DNA from 2 places in the Streptomyces cyanogenus genome. Region 2 is predicted to be linked to the other one. Evidence: riboswitches for the same ligand, from Rfam matches in the RefSeq annotation. Region 2 holds a riboswitch; the other holds the start of a gene.
The links. A riboswitch is a leader RNA that binds a small molecule or an ion and turns the genes downstream of it on or off. The one in region 2 is predicted to bind cyclic di-AMP.
Positions count from the first base shown of each region.

Region 1: another riboswitch for cyclic di-AMP. It lies ahead of S1361_RS33365 (M23 family metallopeptidase); the one in region 2 lies ahead of S1361_RS19065 (M23 family metallopeptidase).

Region 1 is NZ_CP071839.1:7,440,966-7,448,313, forward strand. Features, by position in the region: gene S1361_RS33355 (tyrosine-protein phosphatase) at 1-779, opposite strand, end outside; gene S1361_RS33360 (alpha-galactosidase) at 951-3,023, shown strand; cyclic di-AMP (ydaO/yuaA leader) riboswitch at 3,293-3,485, shown strand; gene S1361_RS33365 (M23 family metallopeptidase) at 3,491-4,375, shown strand; gene S1361_RS33370 (SGNH/GDSL hydrolase family protein) at 4,541-5,326, shown strand; gene S1361_RS33375 (TetR/AcrR family transcriptional regulator) at 5,707-6,327, opposite strand; gene S1361_RS33380 (MBL fold metallo-hydrolase) at 6,591-7,348, shown strand, end outside.
Region 2 is NZ_CP071839.1:4,241,571-4,248,918, forward strand. Features, by position in the region: gene trmB (tRNA (guanosine(46)-N7)-methyltransferase TrmB) at 1-162, shown strand, start outside; gene S1361_RS19055 (PrsW family intramembrane metalloprotease) at 205-1,500, shown strand; gene S1361_RS19060 (aldo/keto reductase) at 1,560-2,504, opposite strand; gene S1361_RS19065 (M23 family metallopeptidase) at 2,590-3,618, opposite strand; cyclic di-AMP (ydaO/yuaA leader) riboswitch at 3,628-3,794, opposite strand; gene S1361_RS19070 (PP2C family protein-serine/threonine phosphatase) at 4,040-5,221, opposite strand; tRNA gene S1361_RS19075 (tRNA-Met) at 5,346-5,419, shown strand; gene S1361_RS19080 (dihydrofolate reductase family protein) at 5,572-6,702, opposite strand; gene S1361_RS19085 (MarR family winged helix-turn-helix transcriptional regulator) at 6,796-7,308, shown strand.

The DNA.
Region 1 (7,348 bases), 3.2 Mb from region 2:
CGCAGCCGGTCGCGGGACTCGGCCGAGAAGCCCAGGCCCCGCGCCAGGTACGTGTCCACGTCGCCCCAGGTCTGCTCGATGCTCGTGAAGGCCGCCTCCAGGTACTCGGCGCGGGCGTCGAATAGCGGGTCGAGCAGCTCCATCACCTCCGGGGTGTACGCGGTGTCGGCGCTGCCGCTGCGGCGGACCTTGTAGCGCCGGTGCCCGGCGGCCGACTCCAGGTAGTCGGCGAGGATCGCGTCCCGCTCCACCCCCACGGCGAGCAGCGTCACCGCCACGGAGATGCCCGCGCGGTCCTTGCCGGCCGCACAGTGCATCAGCGCGGGCACGCTGTCGTCGGCGAGCGCGTGCAGCACACGGGAGTGCTCGGCCGTGCGCTCGGTGACGATCTTCCGGTAGGAGGCGATCATCCGCGCCGCGCCCTTGCCGTCGTCCAGGATCGCGCGCAGCTGGTCGAGGTCGCCCTCGCGGACCATCTTCCAGAACGCGGCGCCGTCCGCCGGGTCGCTCAGCGGCAGGTTCACGTACCGCACGCCGGGCAGCTCGACGTCGGGGCCCTCCAGCTTCTGGTCGGCCGCGTTGCGGAAGTCGAAGACCGTGTGCAGGCCCAGGGAGGCGAGGAAGGCCGCGTCCTCCTGCGTCGCGTGCGCGAGATGGCCGCTGCGGAAGAGGACCCCGTGACGCACCCGCCGTCCGTCCACGGTCGGCAGCCCGCCCACATCGCGGAAATTGCGCACTCCGGCCAGCTCCGGCTCGGTCGACGGGACCTGCTGCGTCACGGGGGCTCCTCCCGGTCGGTCGCCGCCGTCGCGGCTCGTCGGCGGGCGCTCAGTCGACCATACGGCATCGATTTCCTCAGGCAATGAGTTGTCCACAGGCATTGCCAGTGGGGTGCGCGCACCTGATGATGTTTGCACTTGCGCGGATCTGTTGGCACTTGTGAGGTCTCGATGGTGGACATCGCCGAAAACGGTCGTACCTGGCTCCTGTCGGGCCCCAACAGCAGTTATGCGCTGCATCTCACCGACGCGGACGAGCTGCTGCACCTCCACTGGGGGCCGCGGATCGCGCTCGTCGACGCCGAGGCGCTCGCGGTGCGCTCGCTGCCCGGCTACTGGCCCTTCGAGTCCCCGCTCGACGGCCGCGAGGAATACCCCGTCGAGGGCGGACCCCGCTTCGTCCGCCCCGCCCTGTCCGTCCGGACCGAGGAGCGGCGCGGCACCGAGTGGCGGTTCGTGTCGTACGGCACGGAGGGCGACGAACTGCGGCTGCGCTTCGACGACGACGGCGTGGGGATCACGCTGCACTACCGGATGCGCGGCGACGTGGTCGAGCGCTGGGTGACCGTCGTGAACGGCGGCCACACGCGCGTGGAGCTGCTGCGGGCCGACGCGGCCACCTGGACGCTGCCCGACCGCGAGGGCTGGCGGCTGTCCCAGCTGCACGGCCGCTGGGCCGCCGAGTCCCGGCTCACCGCCGCCCCCCTCACCTACGGCGAGAAGGTCATCGGCAGTCGCCGCGGTCACACCGGCCACCAGCACCTGCCCTGGGTCGCCCTCGACACCGACGCCACCGAGGAGCGCGGCGAGGTCTACGGCTGCGCGCTCGGCTGGTCCGGCTCCTGGCGCATCGCGGTCGCCCAACTCCCTGACGCGCGCGTGCAGATCACCGGCGGTGCCGGCCACGACGACTCGGGCCTGCTGCTCCTCGCGCCCGGGGAGTCGTACACCAGCCCGGTCTTCGCGGGCCTGTGGAGCGACGGCGGCTTCGGCGGCGCGAGCCGCGCCTGGCACGCCTACCAGCGCGCCTACGTCATCCCGGACGCCGACCGGGACCGGCCCGTGCTGTTCAACTCCTGGGAGGCCACCTTCTTCGACATCTCCGAGGAGCAGCAGCTCGCGCTCGCCCGCCGGGCCGCCGAGATCGGCATCGAGCTGTTCGTCGTCGACGACGGCTGGTTCGGCGCCCGCACCAGCGACCGCGCGGGCCTCGGCGACTGGACGCCCAATCCCGACCGCTTCCCGCACGGCCTCAAGCCCCTCGCCGACCAGGTGCACGGCCTGGGCATGCGGTTCGGCATCTGGGTCGAGCCCGAGATGGTCAACCCCGACAGCGACCTGTACCGCGCCCACCCCGACTGGGTGCAGTACCAACCGGGACGTAAGCGGACGGAACTGCGCAACCAGCTCGTTCTCAACCTCGCACGCGAGGACGTGCAGGAGTACCTGTGGGAGCGGCTGCACACCCTGCTGTCCAGCGCCCCGATCGACTATGTGAAGTGGGACTTCAACCGCTGCTTCACCGACGCCGGCTGGCCCGGGGAGCCGTACCCGCAGCGCCTGTGGGTGGACCACGTCCGCGCCCTGTACGCCCTGCTGGACCGGCTGCGGGCGGCCCATCCGGGGGTCGCCTTCGAATCCTGCTCGGGCGGCGGCGGCCGGATCGACCTCGGCGTGCTCGGCCGCACCGACCAGGTGTGGACCTCCGACAACACCGACCCGCTGGACCGGCTCGCCATCCAGCACGGGTTCACCCAGATCCATCCCGCGCGCGTGATGGCGGCCTGGGTCACCGACAGCCCCAACACCCAGCTCAACGGGCGGGTCAGCTCACTGCGGTTCCGGTTCGTCAGTGCCATGGCGGGCGTGCTCGGGGTGGGCGGAGACCTGACGGAGTGGAGCGCGCAGGAGCTGGCCGAGGCCCGGCGGTGGGCGGAGCTGTACAAGGAGATCCGCCCGGTCGTACAGCACGGCGAGCTGTACCGGCTGCGTCCCCCGGCGGGCGGCCTGGGTGCCGTGCAGTACCTCCGGGGCGAGGAGACCGTCGTCCTCGCCTGGCTCCAGGCGCAGCACCACGGCGAGCCGGTCCCGGCGGTGCGGCTGCGCGGGCTCGACCCGACAGCTTCGTACGAATGCCGTGAAACGGGCGAAGTGCATCGAGGTGCCGTGCTGCTGCACCACGGGCTGCACACCGCACTGAAGGGCGACTTGGACGCGACGGTCATCCGACTGCGCCGCATCTGAGCTATCTGTCCGAATCGATACGTTCATTCCAAGTCGGTATGTAATAAGGGGGCCTGGGGCGTCTGCGTGAGGAGCGTCATATCCGTGACCGAGCGTCGCGGGTCATGTCCACGTAATGATGGTGCGGGAGCAGGGAATTGACAGAGTGAAGGGTGCGGGAATTCACGGAGGGTGACCGCGCATTCCCGCATCCGATCACCCCGAACACCCCACGGTCGAAGGCGGATGCTTGTTTCCGTGCGTTCCACTCGCTTACGTTCGCCACCCAACCGGACGGAACGCCGAATCCTGCCGCCGTCCGGACTCCCCACTCATGACCCGTGACGGCAGGAGCGGGGGACCCACCAGGTACGACTGCCTGTCCCGGTCTCCGCGACAGGCTAGGGGTGCAGCCGTGCGCGCACGGCCGGGCAGCTCCAGCCCGAACCCGACAGCTGACCTCGCAGGCGCCGGAGAGGAACAGCGCCATGCCCGCCAAGGGTAAGCACCGACGCCCCAAGACCCCGCGTTTTTCCCGCTCCCTCGCCGCCGCCGGTACCGGTGGCGCCGCCCTCGCCCTCCCGCTCGTCGGGGCCACCGGGGCGCACGCCGCGACCCCCGCGCAGTCCGTGTCCGAAGCGGCCGTGCGGTCCCTCCCGGAGACGGCAGGCAAGACCGCCGCCCAGCCGGAGGCGGGCGTGCGCACCTACACCGTGCGCGGCGGCGACTGCCTCGCCAGGATCGCCGAGGAGCAGCACGTCAGCGGCGGCTGGCAGCGGCTCTACGACGACAACCGGCAGGCCATCGGCGCCGACCCGGCGCTCATTCACCCGGGCCTGAAGCTCAGCCTCGGCACGCAGGCCGCGCCGGCCCGCACCGAGTCCGCCACCCCGAAGCCCGCCCGGCCGGCCGCCCCGAAGCCCGCCCAGCCGGCCGGGTCCGGCACCGCGCAGACCGCCTCCGCCGGCTACACCCTGCCGGTGGCCGGCGCCACCATCGGCACCGGCTACCACGTCGCCGGCAGCATGTGGTCCAGCGGCTACCACACCGGCGTCGACTTCGTCGTCCCGACCGGCACCCCCCTCAAGGCCGTCGCCGCGGGCACCGTCGTCTCCGCCGGCTGGGGCGGCGCGTACGGCAACCAGGTCGTCCTCAAGCTCAACGACGGCCACTACGCCCAGTACGCCCACCTCTCGCAGCTCTCCGTCTCGGCCGGCCAGACCGTGACCGCGGGCCGGCAGGTCGGCCTGTCCGGCGCCACCGGCAACGTCACCGGCCCGCACCTGCACTTCGAGATCCGCACCACGCCGGACTACGGATCGGACGTGGACCCGGTCGCCTACCTTCGCGCGCACGGCGTCCCCGTCGGCTGACCCCCGTCGTCCGACTGTCCGGCACCGCCTATTCCTGGCTTGGCAAATTATTTAAGAGTGGCTCATCTCACCGTTCGTCAACCCCGGCCTACGGTCGCGTAGGTCACATCGGAAGGTGAATCATGGTCCGACGTGGCAGACGATTCGAAGAATGACAACGCATCAGTGATCGGGTCGTACGTGGCGGTGGGGGACAGCTTCACCGAGGGCGTGGGCGACCCCGGCCCCGACGGGGCGTTCGTGGGCTGGGCCGACCGGTTCGCGGTACTGCTCGCCGACCGGCGCCCCGAGGGGGACTTCCAGTACACCAACCTCGCCGTGCGCGGGAAGCTGCTGGACCAGATCGTGGCCGACCAGCTTCCCAAGGCCGTCGAACTCGCCCCCGACCTGGTCTCCTTCTGCGCGGGCGGCAACGACATCATCCGCCCGGGCACCGACCCGGACGAGGTCGCCGAGCGCTTCGAACGCGCCGTGGCCCGGCTGACCGAGGCCGCGGGAACCGTGCTGGTGGCGACCGGCTTCGACACCCGGGGCGTGCCCGTGCTGAAGCATCTGCGCGGCAAGATCGCCACCTACAACGGGCACGTCCGGGCCATCGCCGACCGGTACGGCTGTCCCGTCCTCGACCTGTGGTCCCTGAAGTCCGTGCAGGAGCGCAGGGCCTGGGACAACGACCGGCTGCACCTGTCGCCCGAGGGCCACACGCGCGTGGCGCTGCGCGCCGGACAGGCTCTCGGCCTGGACGTCCCGGCCGACCCGGAGCAGCCGTGGCCGCCGCTGCCGCCCCGGGGCACGCTGGACATCCGCCGCGACGACGTCCACTGGGCCCGCGAGTACCTCGTCCCCTGGATCGGCCGCCGCCTGCGCGGCGAGTCCTCCGGCGACCATGTCACCGCCAAGGGCACCCTCTCCCCGGACGACATCAAGATGCGCATCGCCTCGGTGGCCTGACCGGCACACCGCGCCCTGCCGCCTGCCGGGGTCGGCGGGGCGTGGCCGGGCCAGTGGTCCGGGGCGGGTGGGATGCGCGGCCGGTGGGATGCGGGGCGGTGTGCGGGGTGCGGCCCGCTCGGTCACCGTGCCCGTGCGCCCATCGTGCCTGCGTGGTCACCGTGCCCGCCCTGCGCATCGTGCCTGCGTGGTCACCGTGCCCGTGCGCTCCACCGTGCCCATGCGCCCATCGTGCCTGCGTGGTCACCGTGCCCGCCCTGCGCATCGTGCCTGCGTGGTCACCGTGCCCGTGCGCTCCACCGTGCCCGTGCGCCTATCGTGCCTGCGTGGTCACCGTGCCCGCCGTGCGCATCGCGCCCGTTGGTCACCGTGCCCCTCGGTCACCGTGCCTGTTCGGTCAACGTCTTCCGGTCCAGGCCCAGTTCCCGGGCGAGGGCGTCGTCCACCCACTCCTGTGCGCGGGAGCGCGCCACCGCGCCCGGGTACGACGTCAGCTGTACCGCCAGGCCGTCCAGCAGCGCGGTCAGCCGCAGTGCCGCGCCGGCCGGGTCCGCGCACGCGAACTCACCGGCGGCGACGCCCTCGGCGATGACCTCGGCGATCGCCGCCTTCCACTGCTTGTCCAGCTCCCGGGTGACCTCGCGCAGAGCGGGCTCGCGCAGGGCCACGGCCCAGCCCTCGATCCACAGCCGCCAGCCCTTGGCCTGCCCGGTCGGCGCGTACCAGCGCACCGCGGCCCGCAGCCGGCGCAGCGCGGTGGTCCGCCGGCCCACCACCTTGCGCAGGTGTGCGAGGTCGTCCTCGGCCGCGTACGCGAACGCGTCGGCGACCAGCTTCTCCTTGGTGGAGAAGTGGTACAGCACCAGCGCGTTGCTCACACCGAGGGCCGCGGCCACGTCGGCGATCCGCACCGCCGCCACGCCCCGCGCCTCGATCTGCCCGATGGCCGCCCGCAGCAGCTCCTCCCGCCGCTCGGCCACGCTCAACCGCACTCTTGCCACGCGCTCACCCTAGTCGTAGTCGATCGCAAGTGAGCGCTACCGGTCGCAAACGATCCCGCTCCGCCGGTCTCCGTACCGGTGTCACGGAACAGGGACGCCCATCACCGGCCGTCCGCCCAGGAGTTGACGGCGACCTCCGGGCCTCGACGGCCCGACGGGCGCGGAGCCGGCCCCCGGCATCGGTCCGGCGTACCCCTGCCTACCGGGACCGCCGGATGAGCCGACCATAATGGAGGGCCTCACCCACTCCACCGGGAGGTACCGTGACCGGTTTGCGTTCTCCGAGCTCCGGGCTCCGCGCGCTGCGGCCCGCGGCCTTCGGCGCGGACCCGGGCGGTGAGCGCCTGGCACGCATCCGCCGCTCGCCCCACTTCAGGAACGGTGTCTTCCAGAACCCCGGCGGCCCCGCCCGTACCCGCCCGTCCGGCTCCACCGTGGACCTCGCGAAGGTCTTCCTGGACAAGGACACCCGGCCGTTGCGCGCCCCCAAGGGCACCGTCCCGGTGCACCCCACCACCTTCGCCGACCTGGCCGGACCGCCCGCGACGGGACTGCGGCTGACCTGGATGGGTCACTCCAGCGTGCTCGCCGAAATCGACGGTCACCGCGTCCTGTTCGACCCCGTCTGGGGCGAGCGCTGCTCCCCGTTCCCCTTCGCCGGGCCCAAGCGGCTGCACCCGGTGCCGCTGCCGCTGGCCGCGCTCGGCCCGGTCGACGTCGTCGTCATCTCCCACGACCACTACGACCACCTGGACCTGCCCAGCATCAAGGCGCTGGCGGGCACGGACACCCTGTTCGCCGTGCCGCTCGGCGTCGGCGCCCACCTGGAGCACTGGGGTGTCCCGGCGGACCGGCTGCGCGAGCTGGACTGGCACGAGTCCACGAAGGTCGGCGGTCTGACCCTCACCGCCACCCCGGCCCGGCACTTCTGCGGCCGCGGACTGCGCAACACCCAGCACACGCTCTGGGCGTCCTGGACCGTCGCCGGCGACGAGCACCGGATCTACCACAGCGGTGACAC
Region 2 (7,348 bases):
CACCCCGACTTCGAGAACACCCAGCCGCACGGCGGCTTCGCGCCGCGCCCCGACTTCCGGCCGCTGACCCGTTTCGAGGGACAGGGACTGGACAAGGGACATGTGGTGCGAGACCTGCTGTTCCGGCGCGTTCCGCACAGCACCGCCGGGCAGGACCGGTAATCCGCTCCAGCCCCTCGTCCCGCCACCGTTAGGGTCGATGCCGTGGCCACCAGTCCTCCGTTTCCGACGTACTCCCCGAGCCCCGGCGACGGTGTGCTCCGCCACCCGCACTGGTGGCAGCGCAGGTGGGTGCGGTACGGAGCACTGAGTTCCCTGCTGGTGCTGTCCGGCCTGGTCATCCTGGCGCTCGTGCGGCGGCAGACCGGCACGGAGGGCTTCCTCGTCGGGCTCGGGCTGGCGGTGCTGCCCGTGCCCTGGCTGATAGCCGCCTTCCGGTGGCTGGACCGGGTTCAGCCGGGCCCCTGGCGGAACCTGGTCTTCTCCTTCGCCTGGGGAGCCTGCGCGGCGGCGCTGATAGCGATCGTGGCCAACAGCTTCGCGACCAAGTGGATAGCCACCTCGACGGCGGACCCGGCCGGCGCCGACACGCTCGGCGCGACGGTGATAGCCCCGATCGTGGAGGAGTCCGCGAAGGCCGCCGCCGTGCTGCTGGTCTTCCTCTTCCGCCGGCGCGACTTCACCGGGATCGTGGACGGGGTGGTGATCGCGGGGGTCACCGCCACCGGCTTCGCGTTCACCGAGAACATCCTCTACCTCGGTACGGCCTTCGGGACCGACCAGCTCACCGGCGACCGCGGCATCGCCTCCGTCACCGCCGCCACCTTCTTCGTGCGCATCGTGATGTCCCCGTTCGCGCACCCCCTGTTCACCGTGCTCACCGGCATCGGCTTCGGCATCGCCGCGCTGTCCGCCGAGCGGCAGCACCTGCGGCGGATCCTGCTGCCGGTCTGCGGCCTGCTGCTCGCGATGGGCATGCACGCCTTCTGGAACGGCTCCTCCACCTTCGGCGAGTACGGCTTCTTCGCCGTCTACGGCGCCTTCATGGTGCCCGCGTTCGCGCTGCTGACCTGGCTGGCGATCTGGACCCGGCAGCGGGAGCTGCGCACCGTGCGGGCGGAGCTGCCGGCGTATGTGCTCGCCGGGTGGCTGGGTCCGGCCGAGCCGTTCGCGCTCGGGTCGATGCGGGCACGCCGGATGGCCCGGGACTACGCCCGGCACCACCAGGGGCGCCCGGCGGCGCGGGAGGTCGCCCGGTACGAGGCGGACGCCACCGCGCTGGCCTTCCTGCGGCACCGGGGGCGGGCGGGGAAGACCGGGGCCGACTTCGTCGTACGGGAGCGGGAGCTGCTGGACGAGCTGTGGAAGCGCAGGCACGTGGCCCGGCCGGCCCTGGAGTACGCGAGCCGGGCCTCCGTACCGGCGCCGGCGCACTGGGGCGCGGCGCCGTACGGGTACCCGGCGGTGCCGTACGCCGCGTACAACCCGTACCGGACGTAGGCGCGGCCGGCCGACGAGGGTTCGGCACCGCCGGGCCGGGCCGCCGCGGTGGGGGAAGGCTAGGCGGAGACCTGGGTCAGCCGGGTCACCTCGGCATCCGTCAGCGTCAGTTCCGCCACCCCCAGCAGCGCCGGCAGCTGTTCCACCGTCCGCGCCGAGGCGATCGGGGCCGTGATCGTCGGCTGGGCGGCGAGCCAGGCCAGGGCGACGGTGGCGACCGGGGCCTCGTGGGCGGCGGCGATCTCGTCCAGGGCGGCCAGGACCCGCTGGCCGCGCTCCGAGCCGGCGTACTTCTGCGCCCCGCCGGCGCGGGCGCTGTCGACGGTCGTACCGGGCCGGTACTTGCCGGTGAGGAAGCCCGAGGCGAGGGAGAAGTACGGGACGGCGGCCAGGCCCTCACGGGCGGCCAGGTCCTGCAGCGGGCCCTCGTAGGTGTCCCGGGAGACCAGGTTGTAGTGCGGCTGGAGGGCGACGTAGCGGGCGAGGCCCTCGCGGTCGGAGAACTCCAGGGAGGCCCGGAGGCGTTCGGGGGTGATGTTGGAGGCGGCGATGTGCCGGACCTTGCCGGCCTTCACCAGCTCGTCGAGCGCGCCGATGATCTCCTCGACCGGCACCTCGGGCTTGTCGTAGTGGGTGTAGTAGAGGTCGATGTGGTCGGTGTCCAGGCGACGCAGGGAGGCGTCGGCCGCGGCCCTGATGTTGGCGGCGGACAGCCCCTGGTACTCGGGGTGCTGGCTGACCTTGGTGGCGATGACGACGTCGGAGCGGTTGCCGCGGGCCTTGACCCACTTGCCGATGATCGTCTCGGACTCGCCGCCCTGGTTGCCCTCGACCCAGGCGGAGTAGGCGTCGGCGGTGTCGATGAAGTTGCCGCCGGCCGCCGTGTAGGCGTCGAGGACGGCGAAGGAGGCCTGTTCGTCCGCGGTCCAGCCGAAGACGTTGCCGCCCAGGCAGAGCGGGAAGACCTCGAGATCGGAAGAGCCCAGTGTGCGAAGTGACGTCATACGACAGGTCAACACCGGCGGCGGAAGATCGCATCCCGCCACCGGTGTCGAATTCCTGCACGGCGTCCCGCGCGGAGCGCAGGCGTCAGGGGGTGAGGCCCTTGCCGCGCAGCCACGCCATGGGGTCGATCCCGGTGGGCTGGCCGCCGGGGTGGACCTCCAGGTGCAGGTGCGGGCCGGTGACGTTGCCGGTGGCGCCGACGCGGCCGATGACCTCACCGGTGGAGACCTTCTGGCCGGCCTTGACGTTGATCGAGGACTGGTGGCAGAACCACAGCTCGGTGCCGTCGTCCAGGGTGAGGATCGTGCGGTAGCCGTAGGCGCCGGCCCAGCCCGCCTCCGTGATCGTGCCGCTGTGGACGGCCTTGATCAGGGTGCCGGTGGGGGCGGCGAAGTCGAGACCGGTGTGGTAGCCGGAGGACCACATCGAACCGGCCTGACCGAAGGTCGAGGTGATCGTGTACGAGGAGGTCGGCAGCGTGTACTGCTTGGCCAGCCGGGCCAGCCGCTCCTCCTCCGCCTTCTTCTCGGCGGCGGCCTCCGCCTTCTCCTTGGCCGCGGCGGCCTTGGCGGCGGCTTCCTTCTCGGCCCGGGCGGCGGTGTCGGCGGCCTGCTTCTCGGCGGCGGCGAGCGCGACGGCGGTGGCCTTGCTCTCGGCCTGGCCCTGCTGCTGCTCGGCCTGGGCCATGATCCGGTTACGCAGGGCCTCGCCCGCGTCGGAGCCGTGCTCGCCGTCGACGGTGGCCACGCCGACGCTGCTGAGCGTGGTGGTGGCCTCGGCGGCCGGGGCGTCGTCGGAGCCGTCGTCGAAGAGGGAGCCGACGGAGGGCAGGTCCGGCAGGGAGACGGAGACCGGCGGCTTGCCGGTGTTGGCGCTCGCCATGCCGCCCGCGCCGACCGCGGCCATGACGCCGACGCCGAGGACGGTGGAGCTGCGCGCGAAGCCGCCCCGCTGCTTGGCGACGCGGTGCCGGCCACGGACCGGGGCGACGGAGTCCTCGGTCGGGTTCCACTCCTCCCAGGGGCCCTCCTCGGCGCGGTAGGAACCGTAGCCGAAGGTCTCGCGCTGAGCCGGTATGAACGGGGCTTCTGGGGCAGGCCGGTTGGACGCCACGCGGGCGTACTCCTTTCCTTCCTCCGCCTACCGGGTTAGCTGACGGGTTCGGAGCAGGAAGGTCTCCTACGCGCGTATACCGGTCGTGGACTCCATGAGTTCACGACGGCGTCCGCGTGATTCACCCCAAGGTGGTGGTTCCCCGGTTCCCTTGCGGGATTCGGCGCGTGCGCACGGAGCCGCCTCTTGTGACGGCTGGGACGACCGCGCTGCGTTATCGAACGTTAATAGACCTGCCAGTCACTTTCCAAGCCGTCCGGCTTGATCATTAACCTTTTTGCCGATGGAGCTATCGGCCACTACTCCGCCAAAACGGGCGAGTTGACCGGAGTACGGGAGAGTTCAGCAGTCACTTCCGGTTTTGATGGTGACTCAGATGTTATGCGGAGGGCGCTCGTCCGCTCACCGTCGGTGACGGCCCTCAGGGCCGTCGTACGGCGAGCAGCGCCATGTCGTCGGTCATGCCGCCGCCGCAGTGCCGGCGCACCTCCGCGGCGAGCCGGTCGAGCAGCGCGGTGGGACCGGGGAAGGTGCGCCCGGCGAGCCGCCGCTCGGGATCGTAGAACCGGCCGTGGGCGTCCCGGGCCTCGGACAGGCCGTCGGTGTGGAGGAGCAGGGTGGCTCCGCTCGGGAAGCCGGCCTCGGTGGCCCGGTCCGGCCACCGGCCCAGGTCGCCCATGCCGAGCGGCAGCGCGGGCTCGGCGGGGGCGAGGGTGCGCAGGGTGCCGTCGGCGTGCAGCAGCAGCGGCGGTGGGTGGCCGCGGTTGACGATCCGTACGAGGCCCTCGCCGTGCGGGAGTTCGGCGAGGACCGCGGTGGTGAACCCCTCCAGGGCGTCGATCCCGTCGCGCCGGGTGCCCTCGCGGGCCAGCGCCCGCTCCAGCCGCTCGGCCACTTGCTCCAGGGTCGCCTCCTGCTCGGCCGCCTCGCGGAACGCGCCGATCACCACGGCGACGGCGGCCACCGCCCCCATCCCCTTGCCGCGCACGTCCCCGACGACCAGCCGGACGCCGTGCGGAGTGTCCTGCACCGCGTACAGGTCGCCGCCGATGAACGCGTCCCGCCGGGCGGCCTCGTAACGGGCGGCGATCTCGAAGCCGCCGATCCGGGCGTCCGGCTCCGGCAGGACGGCCCGCTGGGCGGCCTCGGCGACCTCCCGGGCGGAGGCGAGCTGCCGGTCGCCGCGCCGGACCACCCGGTTGATCGCGGCGGCCAGCAGGGCGACCGTGGCCACGGTGACCACGTCGGTGACGGTGCTCACGGTCGGGTGGGCACCGGCGTCGTCGTGCACGGCGTAGGCGGCGGCGAGGGACGCGAGGCCGGCGAGCACGGTGGTGCGCAGCGCGGACAGGGGGGCGGCGACCAGCGGGGCGGCGGTGAAGAACGGGACCGGAGTGAAGTCCTGGGGGGTCAGCAGGCCGTACAGGACGCCGCAGACGACGAGGAGCGCGGGCAGGGCGCGGGCCAGGCCGCGCGGCCCCGGGCGGCGGCGGGCGCGCACCGGCGCGGGTTCGGCGCCGACGCCCGGGTCGGGCACGGGATCGCCGGGAGGCCGATCGCCCGCCCTGGCGTACGGGCTCTCCTCCACCTTTCCAGGGCGCACCGCGTGTCTCCCACATGTCCGACGTGCTTCCAGGTTTCCGGGCCCCGGGACACCGGGCGACCGCTGTGGGCCGAAAGGGGTGTGCGAGTGGTCCCGCGCATGACGTACACTGGAGTCACAACGACGCGGGGTGGAGCAGCTCGGTAGCTCGCTGGGCTCATAACCCAGAGGTCGCAGGTTCAAATCCTGTCCCCGCTACTGAAGACTCAGGGCCCGGAATCCACTGGATTCCGGGCCCTGGGTGTTTCCGGCCGGCCGGAGCGCCCCCGGAAGGGGCGCGGGGAACCGCACGACCGGCCCCACCGCACCCACGGCCGCGTACGAAGCAGCCGACGGAGCGGACGGGACGCTCACAGCAGGTGGACGTTCGGCGCCTTGGCGAGATCCTCCAGCTCGGGCAGCACGACGACCCGCGCACCCCCCGCGACGAGAACCCCCGTCCCGTCGGCCGCCTGGACGAACGTGTCGGGCTCACGCCACGCGGTGACGACCCTTCGCACCCCGGCCCGCAGGATCAGCTCCGCACAGGGCGCCGGCCGGGACGCACGCCGAGCGCAGGGCTCCAGGCTGCTGTACACCGTCGCACCGGCCAGCCGTGAGTCATTCGGAGCGATCTTCGCGAGCGCCGCCTCCTCCGCGTGCACCACCGGATCGGCCCCCTCGCGCGAGTACCCGCGCGCCAGCTCCGTGCCGTCCCCGGCCACCACCACCGCACCGACGCTGAACGCCGTCTCCGACGGCGGGCACTGCGCGGCCAGCTCGCAGGCGGTGCGCAGCCAGTGGCGGTCCGCGGCGGTGGGCAGCGGGCCGGTGCCGGGGGCCGTGGGCGCGTACCGCATGAGGACGACGTCCTCGATCCGGCTCGTGTCGAGCAGGCGCAGGCGTCCGGCCTGGTAGGCGCCCGGTCCGAACAGGCGCGGGGCCGCGGGGTCGCCGACAAACAGCGGGGCGAGGACCAGCTGGAGCTCGTCGGCGAGGCCCTGCTGGACGAGCTGGGTGTGGATCGTGCCACCGCCCTCGACCATCAGGCGTGTGACCCCGCGCACGTCGTGCAGGTGCTCCAGCAGGGCCCGCCAGTCCAGGGCGGGGCCGAGCGGGACGACGTCGGCGGTGCCCCCGAGGAGGCGGGCGGCCCGCTCGGCGCCCCGGTCGGTGCTGTAGACGAGCTTCTCGCCACCGGTGTGCCAGAAGTTGGCGGCCGGGTCGAGGTCACCGGTGGCGGTGACGGTGATCTTCAACGGGTACTCCGGCTTGCCCGCGGCCGTGCGGGCCGCGCGCCGTTCGGCCGAGTTGACCAGCAGGCGCGGGTTGTCGGCACGGATCGTGCCGGCGCCGACGAGGATGGCGTCGACGGAGGCCCGTACCGCGTCGACCCGGTCGAAGTCGGCCGGGCTGGACAGCAGGAGCCGCTCGGGACCGGTGTCGTCCAGGTAGCCGTCGAGGGAGACGGCGGCGGACAGCAGCACGTACGGCAGGGGCATCGGCGCGCTCTCTCTTCCGGAGGCGGGGGTCGGCAGGACTCGTTGGCCGGCGTACGGCTTGGTTCAAGTTTGAAACAAACCTACACTGGCGGCATGACGACCCGCTGGCTCACCCCGGAGGAGCAGCGCGCCTGGCGCGCCTACATCGCCGCCTCCCGCCTCCTGGAGGACGCGATCGACCGGCAGCTCCAGCAGGAGGGCGGCATGCCCCACCTGTTCTACACGGTGCTGGCCAACCTCTCCGAGGCACCCGACCGGCGGCTGCGCATGACCGACCTGGCCGAGACACTGAAGATCACCCGCAGCCGGCTGACGTACGTGGTGGGCCGGCTGGAGCGGGACGGTCTGGTGCGCCGGGAGGACTGCCGCTGGGACAGGCGCAGCTCGCTCGCGGCGCTGACGGACGAGGGGATGGCCGTACTGGAGCGTACGGCGCCCGGGCACGTCGGGACGGTGCGGGCCGCGCTGTTCGACCGGCTCACGCCGGAGCAGGTGGGGCAGTTGGAGGAGATCTGTACGGGGATCGCGCGCGGGCTGCAGGGCGAGGACGCCGAACCCGGCGCCGGGGACGTCCCGTGGCGGCGCCGGTCCTCCTGCTCGCCGTAGCCGCCCGGGTCCCGCCGGGGCAGGGCCCGCAATTGCTTTA